Regions from separate parts of the Streptomyces sp. NPDC002790 genome, predicted to be linked through region 1. Evidence: riboswitches for the same ligand, from Rfam matches in the RefSeq annotation. Region 1 holds a riboswitch; the other holds the start of a gene.
What was found. Region 1 has a riboswitch for cobalamin ahead of ABT004_RS15940 (cobalamin biosynthesis protein). Riboswitches for the same ligand answer to the same signal wherever they lie in the genome.
Positions count from the first base shown of each region.

Region 2: linked by a shared signal. The riboswitch ahead of metE (5-methyltetrahydropteroyltriglutamate--homocysteine S-methyltransferase) and the one ahead of ABT004_RS15940 (cobalamin biosynthesis protein) in region 1 are both predicted to bind cobalamin.

Region 1 covers NZ_JBEOVM010000028.1:64,534-68,038, forward strand. The annotation lists gene ABT004_RS15930 (inorganic phosphate transporter) at 1-774, shown strand, start outside; gene ABT004_RS15935 (hypothetical protein) at 808-1,029, shown strand; cobalamin riboswitch at 1,115-1,262, shown strand; gene ABT004_RS15940 (cobalamin biosynthesis protein) at 1,301-2,263, shown strand; gene ABT004_RS15945 (cobyric acid synthase) at 2,260-3,505, shown strand, end outside.
Region 2 covers NZ_JBEOVM010000026.1:69,436-72,940, reverse strand. The annotation lists gene metE (5-methyltetrahydropteroyltriglutamate--homocysteine S-methyltransferase) at 1-1,822, opposite strand, end outside; cobalamin riboswitch at 1,989-2,212, opposite strand; cobalamin riboswitch at 2,306-2,429, shown strand; gene ABT004_RS15210 ((2Fe-2S) ferredoxin domain-containing protein) at 2,491-2,883, shown strand; gene ABT004_RS15205 ((2Fe-2S)-binding protein) at 2,880-3,505, shown strand, end outside.

The DNA of each region.
Region 1 (3,505 bases):
CGCGCCGGGCAGATCGCCTCCGCCGGGCTCGTATCGCTCGCGCACGGCACGAACGACGCGCAGAAGACGATGGGCATCATCACCCTCGCGCTGATCACCGGCGGCGTCATCGGGCACGACGCCGACCCGCCGCTGTGGGTCATCGTCTCGGCCGGTATGGCCATCGCCCTCGGTACGTACCTGGGCGGCTGGCGCATCATCCGCACCATGGGCAAGGGCCTCACCGAACTCGCGCCGCAGCAGGGCTTCGCGGCGCAGACCAGTGCGGCGACCGCGATCCTCGCCTCCTCGCACCTGGGTTTCTCGCTCTCCACCACGCAGGTCTGCTCCGGCGGTGTGATGGGCGCGGGCCTCGGCCGCAAGGGCGGCGTCGTCCGCTGGTCGACCGCCACCCGGATGTTCATCGCGTGGGGCCTGACCCTGCCGGCCGCCGGCCTGGTGGGCGCGGGCGCCGAGTTCCTGACCAAGCAGGGCGCGTGGGGCATCGGCCTCACCGCGGCGCTGCTCGTGACCGGCTCGGCGATCATTTGGAAGCTCTCGCGTCGCAACTCCGTCGACCACACCAACGTCACGGCGGACGAGCCGCACGCCGCCCCCGTGCAGGAAGCGCAGGAGGCGCAGGAAGCCCCGGGCGTCGTCACCGCCGCGATCGCCTCGGTCACGCCGCCGCCCGCGGGCACGGTCGAGTCGGCCGAGTCCGAGGCGAAGATCACCGACCGGCCGAAGGCCGGAGCGGTGAACGATCCCGCGCGCCCCGCCGGCGCCACGCTGTAGTCAGCGCTGTAGCTCAGAAGGAAGCAGGCAGGAATGAAGATCGACTGGGCGGCCCTCGGCTCCGTGTTCGGCGTCTCTCTCGTGGTCACCGTGGCCCTCGTCGGCCTGTTCACCCTCGGCATCGTGGGCCTCTCCAAGCGGGAGTCGGCGGCGCGTGACGGTGGCTCGGCCGCGGTCGCGACATCAGGGGCGTATGCCTGCTTCGCGCTGTGCGCGGCGGCCGTGGCCTACGGGATCTATCTGATCGTGGCCTGAGGCGACATCAGGGCCCTTCGGGGGCGGGGTGCGGGGCGTTCGGCGTCCCGTGCCCCGCCTTCGTGCGTACGCCTCAACAGCAAGTTGACGTGCCAACTCGCAGCGTGGTGGACTTCCCCCGCCATATACGGCAGCAGTTGAGGAAGCCGGTGCGAATCCGGCGCGGTCCCGCCACTGTGAGCCCCCTCCTTCGAAGGGGCGAGCCAGGAACTCTCGCTGCCGGTCTCGTCGAACCAGGGCGTGGACACCCTGAGTGAGGACACCTACCGCCATGCTTGCCCCACGCGGCAACTGGCGGCGCGAGCGCGTGTATGCGTGCGGTGCCGCCGCCGGGATCTTCGCCGACCTTCTTCTTGGCGATCCGCGCCGTGGGCATCCCGTCGCCGGATTCGGGCGCGCCGCCGGGGCCGTCGAGCGCGGGCTGTGGCGTGACCACCGTGGCGCGGGCGCCCTGCACACCGTGGTGTGTGCCGGAGGCGCCGTCGCTCTCGCCGCCGCCGCGACCCGTGTCGTACGCCGCTCCCCCGCCGCGTCCCTCGCGTTGACGGCCGCCGCCACCTGGGCCGTCGTCGGCGGCACCTCGCTGGGCCGCGAGGCCCGCGGCGTGGGGTCCGCGCTCGATGCCGGAGACGTGGAGCTGGCGCGGGAGCTGCTGCCCCGGCTGTGCGGCCGTGATCCGCAGGGGCTCGACGCCGACGGGATCGCGCGCGGTGTCGTCGAGTCCGTCGCCGAGAACACCTCCGACGCGGTCGTGGGCGCGCTCGTGTGGGGCGCGCTCGGCGGAGTGCCGGGCCTGGTCGCCTTCCGCGCCGTGAACACGCTCGACGCGATGGTCGGGCACAAGTCCGCGAAGTACCGGCGGTTCGGCTGGGCCTCGGCCCGCCTCGACGACGTGGCGGGCTGGCCGGGGGCCCGGCTGACCGGTGTCCTCGCCGTCCTCGCCGGTGGCAGGCCCCGGGAGGCGCTGGACGCGTGGCGGGCGGACGCCGGGCGGCATCCGAGCCCGAACGCCGGTGTCGTCGAGTCCTCCTTCGCGGGCGCGCTCGGGGTGCGGCTCGGCGGGACCCTGGCGTACGGCGGGCGGGTCGAGCACCGGCCGGTGCTGAACGCGCCGGGGCGTGCGGTCGAGGTACGTGATGTGGATCGGGCCGTGCGGCTGTCACGGCGGGTGTCTCTGTTGGCGTTGGGAGTCTGTGTGGGTGCGCGACTGGTACGGGCGCGGGTGCGGCGATGAGCGGGCGTGGAGACGGTGTTCGACGAGGCGGCGGGCTGCTCGTCGCCGGGACGACCTCCGACGCCGGGAAGAGTGTCGTCACCGCCGGGATCTGCCGGTGGCTGGTGCGGCAGGGCGTGAAGGTCGCGCCGTTCAAGGGGCAGAACATGTCCCTGAACTCGTTCGTGACCAGGGAGGGTGCCGAGATCGGGCGGGCGCAGGCCATGCAGGCGCAGGCCGCGCGGGCGGAGCCGAGCGCGCTGATGAATCCGGTGCTGCTCAAGCCGGGGAGCGATCGCAGTAGTCAGGTCGTGCTCATGGGCAAGCCTGTCGGCGAGTTGAGTGCCCGGGGGTATCACGGGGGGCGTCAGGCGGCGCTGCTCGACACCGTGGTCGGGTGTCTGGAGGAGCTGCGGGCCACGCATGACGCCGTGATCTGTGAGGGCGCGGGCTCGCCCGCGGAGATCAATCTGCGGCGGACGGACATCGTGAACATGGGGCTTGCGCGGGCCGCGCGGCTTCCGGTGCTTGTGGTCGGCGACATCGATCGGGGTGGGGTCTTCGCCTCGTTCTTCGGGACGACCGCGCTGCTGGCTCCCGAGGACCAGGAGCTTCTTGCCGGGTATCTGGTGAACAAGTTCCGGGGTGACGTGAGCTTGTTGGAGCCCGGTCTCGACATGCTCAAGTCCCTTACGGGGCGGGACACTTACGGGGTGCTGCCGTTCCAGCACGGCCTCGGCATCGACGAGGAGGACGGGCTTCGGGTGTCCCTTCGGGGTGCCGTACGGGAGTCCGTCGTGGCGCCGCCCGTGGGCGAGGACGTGCTGCGGGTCGCCGTGTGCGCGGTGCCGTTGATGTCGAACTTCACCGATGTGGACGCGTTGGCCGCCGAGCCGGGTGTCGTGGTGCGGTTCGTGGACCGGGCCGAGGAGCTCGTCGACGCGGACCTCGTCGTGGTGCCGGGGACACGTGGGACGGTGCGGGCGCTTGAGTGGCTGCGGGAGCGAGGGCTTGCGGAGGCTTTGAGGCGGCGGGCGGCCGAGGGGCGGCCCGTGCTCGGTATCTGCGGCGGGTTCCAGTTGCTCGGCGAGTCCATCGAGGACGAGGTGGAGTCGCGGGCCGGGGTCGTCGATGGGCTCGGGCTGCTTCCCGTACGTGTGCGGTTCGAGGCGGAGAAGACGCTTGCGCGGCCGGCCGGTGAGGCGCTCGGCGAGTACGTCGAGGGGTACGAGATTCATCACGGGGTCGCCGAAGTGCTGGGCG
Region 2 (3,505 bases), on a different contig from region 1:
CCTCGTCGCGCAGGGCGAGGGCGACCTGCCGGGCGGTGTCACCCAGCGGCTGGTCGTCGCGGACGAAGGACCAGGCGAGCATGGTGACCGGGCCGGTGAGCATGCCCTTGACCGGACGGCTGGAATGGGACTGGGCGTACGTCGTCCAGCGCACGGTCATCGCTGCGGGGCGGGAGATGTCACTCGCGAGGACCGGCGGGCGGACGTAGCGGGTGCCGTAGGACTGGACCCAGCCGTGCTGCGTGGCGAGGTAGCCGTCCAGCTGCTCGGCGAAGTACTGGACCATGTCGTTGCGTTCGGGTTCGCCGTGCACGAGCACGTCGATACCGGCCTTCTCCTGGAAGGAGACGACCTCACGGATCTCGTTCCTGATGCGGGACTCGTACCCCTCGCTGTCGATGCGTCCGGCCCTCAAATCGGCGCGCGCGGCGCGGAGTTCGCCGGTCTGCGGGAACGAGCCGATGGTCGTCGTCGGCAGCAGCGGCAGGTTCAGCAGGGCACGCTGGGCGGCGGTCCGCTCGGCGTACGGCTGCGAGCGGCGCAGGTCCGCCTCGGTGACGGCGGCGGCGCGGGCCTGCACCGCCGGATCACGGGTGATGGGCGAGGTGGCCCGGGAACTCAACGCGGCGCGGTTGGCGGCGAGTTCGGCCTCGACCACGCCGGTTCCTCGGGTGAGGCCCCTGGCAAGGGTGGCGACCTCGGTGGTCTTCTGGCGGGCGAAGGCGAGCCAGCGCCGGACCTGCGGCTCGATGTCCCGCTCCACGGACGCGTCCAGCGGAACGTGCAGCAGCGAGCAGGAAGCGGCCACGTCGACGCGGTCGGCGAGTCCGAGCAGAGTGCCGAGCGTGGCGAGTGACCGCTCAAGGTCGTTCACCCACACATTGCGGCCGTTGACCACACCGGCGACGAGACGCTTGCCGGGCAGGCCTCCGGCGGCGGCGAGTTCCTCCAGGTTGGCGGTGGCGGAACCGGTGAAATCGAGGGCGAGACCGTCCACGGGCGCCTTGGCGAGCACCGGCAGGGCCTCGCCGAGTCGGTCGAAGTACGAGGCGACCAGGAGCTTCGGCCGGTCGGCGAGCGTGCCGAGGTCACGGTAGGCGCGGGCGGCGGCGTTCAGCTCCGCCGGAGTGCGGTCCTGGACCAGGGCGGGCTCGTCGAGCTGCACCCAGGCGGCGCCCGAGGCCCGCAGGTCGCTGAGAACCTCGGCGTAGACGGGCAGCAGGCGGTCCAGCAGGGTGAGCGGATCGAAGTCGTCGGCCACGCCGGGAGCGGGCTTCGACAGCAAAAGGTAGGTGACCGGTCCGACCAGTACGGGGCGGGCGTCCAGGCCGAGGGCGAGGGCCTCCGTGAGTTCCGCGACCTGCTTGGTGGAATCGGTGGTGAACACCGTGTCCGGGCCCAACTCCGGCACAAGGTAGTGGTAGTTGGTGTCGAACCACTTGGTCATCTCCAGCGGGGCGACGTCCTGGGTGCCGCGTGCCATCGCGAAGTACCCGTCCAGGGCGTCCGCCGCGACGGCGGCCCGGTGGCGCTCGGGCACCGCACCGACCATGACGGTCGTGTCCAGGACGTGGTCGTAATACGAGAAGTCGCCGGTCGGCACCTCGTCGATGCCGGACGCGGCCAGTTCCCGCCAGTTGGCACGGCGGAGTTCGGCGGCGGTGGAGCGAAGACCGTCGGCGTCGACGCGGCCCTTCCAGTAGCCCTCGATCGCCTTCTTCAGTTCCCGGTCCGGGCCCTGGCGAGGGTAGCCGTACACGGTGGCCCGCGCGGGCTCGGTCCCGGTGTGCGCGGTCGTGGTGTCCGCGGTCCTGGTGGTCACGGAATTCTCCTTCGAGAGACGTATCCCTGAGATCCCGGAAGGCCTCTGCGGCGCGAAGGAGTGACACCACCGGAGCGGTGACCGCGCGCTGCGAGGCACGATCTTTTCGCCGGTATGTGTACGCCGACCCGCCCTCGAGGTCACCGAGATGTCCGCGCACGTGTCGTCCGTGCACGGGCAGTTGGCAGGTCTTCGGACTTGCGGGCACGCCCACCCGAAAGGGCGGACACCTAGTGACCGTCGCTTCCCAGACCCCTCTTCCGGGGCCCAGTGCGTATGACGGCGGTCGTTCCCACTCACCGCTGCGGGGCAGTCCCGGAATCCCACCGGGTTCCCTCTTACGACACCCCGTCTGGCGGGCGGGGCGAACCAGCTACGTCGTTCACCCTACGGGTCCGCGCCCGGGAGGCGCCACAACGTCCGGCCCGTCGGCAGCTCCTCGCCGGATGGCATGATGACGGTGAACACGGGCGACGGCGGCCCGAGGAAACCGGTGCGAATCCGGTGCGGTACCGCCACTGTGATCGGCGAGCGGATCCCGGAGAGCCACTGCCCCCGCGAGGGTGGGAAGGCCGGGACGAGCACGGACCCGAGAGCCAGGAGACTCACGCTGTCGCCCCCTCGAAGCGATCCGGGGCGGAACTCCCCGGCGAGAGGGAGGATGCGGCATGCCCGAACGGCTCGCCGAAGCCGAAGCGACGGCCCCCGCGGCGGACCGGGCGGTTCCGTGCCGCGTGGTCGTGTGCCGCGACTGCTGCTGCGGAACGGTCAAGGTCGACGGTGATCACGCCGCGCAGACGGCGCGGTTGCGCCGGATCGCGCCGACACGGATCTCCGAGTGCCTGGACGTCTGCGATCAGGCCAATGTCATCGTCGTACAGCCCTCCGCCGCCGGTCGGGCGGCCGGAGCACGACCGGTGTGGCTCGGCCTGGTCAACGACGCTGACGCCACCGAGGACATCGCGGACTGGATAGGGGCAGGCGGACCGGGAGTCGCGGAGCGCCCCGCGATCCTGGACCTCTACGTCATCGAGGCGCCGCGCCGGGCCAGGGCCTCATGAACGAGGTGCCGTCGGAACAGGTCGCCGAGGCGCTGCGGGACGTGGAGTCGCGGCTCGGGGGATTCTTCGCCCTCGACACGACGCCGACGCGGCGGCGGCCCGATGCACGGCTCACCCACGCCGGGCTCGCCGCACGAGCCCAGGCGGTCAACGACCACTACGCCACCCCCGAACCCCGCATCGGCGCCTCCATCGCCCACCTGGGCCTCGCGGCACGCCTCTGGTCACCGGTCCTCGCCTGCGCCCTCGTCCACGGGATCGTGCTGGCGATGAGCACGGTCGAGTGGTCCGGTGAGAGCTCGGCTCTGCGCCTGCCCCGGCCCGAGGGCCGACGTGCGACGGAGCTCCGCTCCCTCGCCGACGCGGTCCACGCGGAGGTGGACGGAGTCCTGGCAGCGGTCGAGAACGGCCTCACCGTCAAGGTGGCGCCACGCCTGCTGGCCGGCAATTCCGCCTCGGCTCTCCTCGGGTCGTCGGCTCAACTGCTGCGGTCCCGACCCGACTTGCGCACGGATCTCACGCGGCTGACACGCGAACTCCTGGAGACGGGCCGGCTACACGGAACGGGCCGGATCACCGGCCCGGACCTGACATTCCGCCGCCGGAGCTGCTGCCTCTTCTA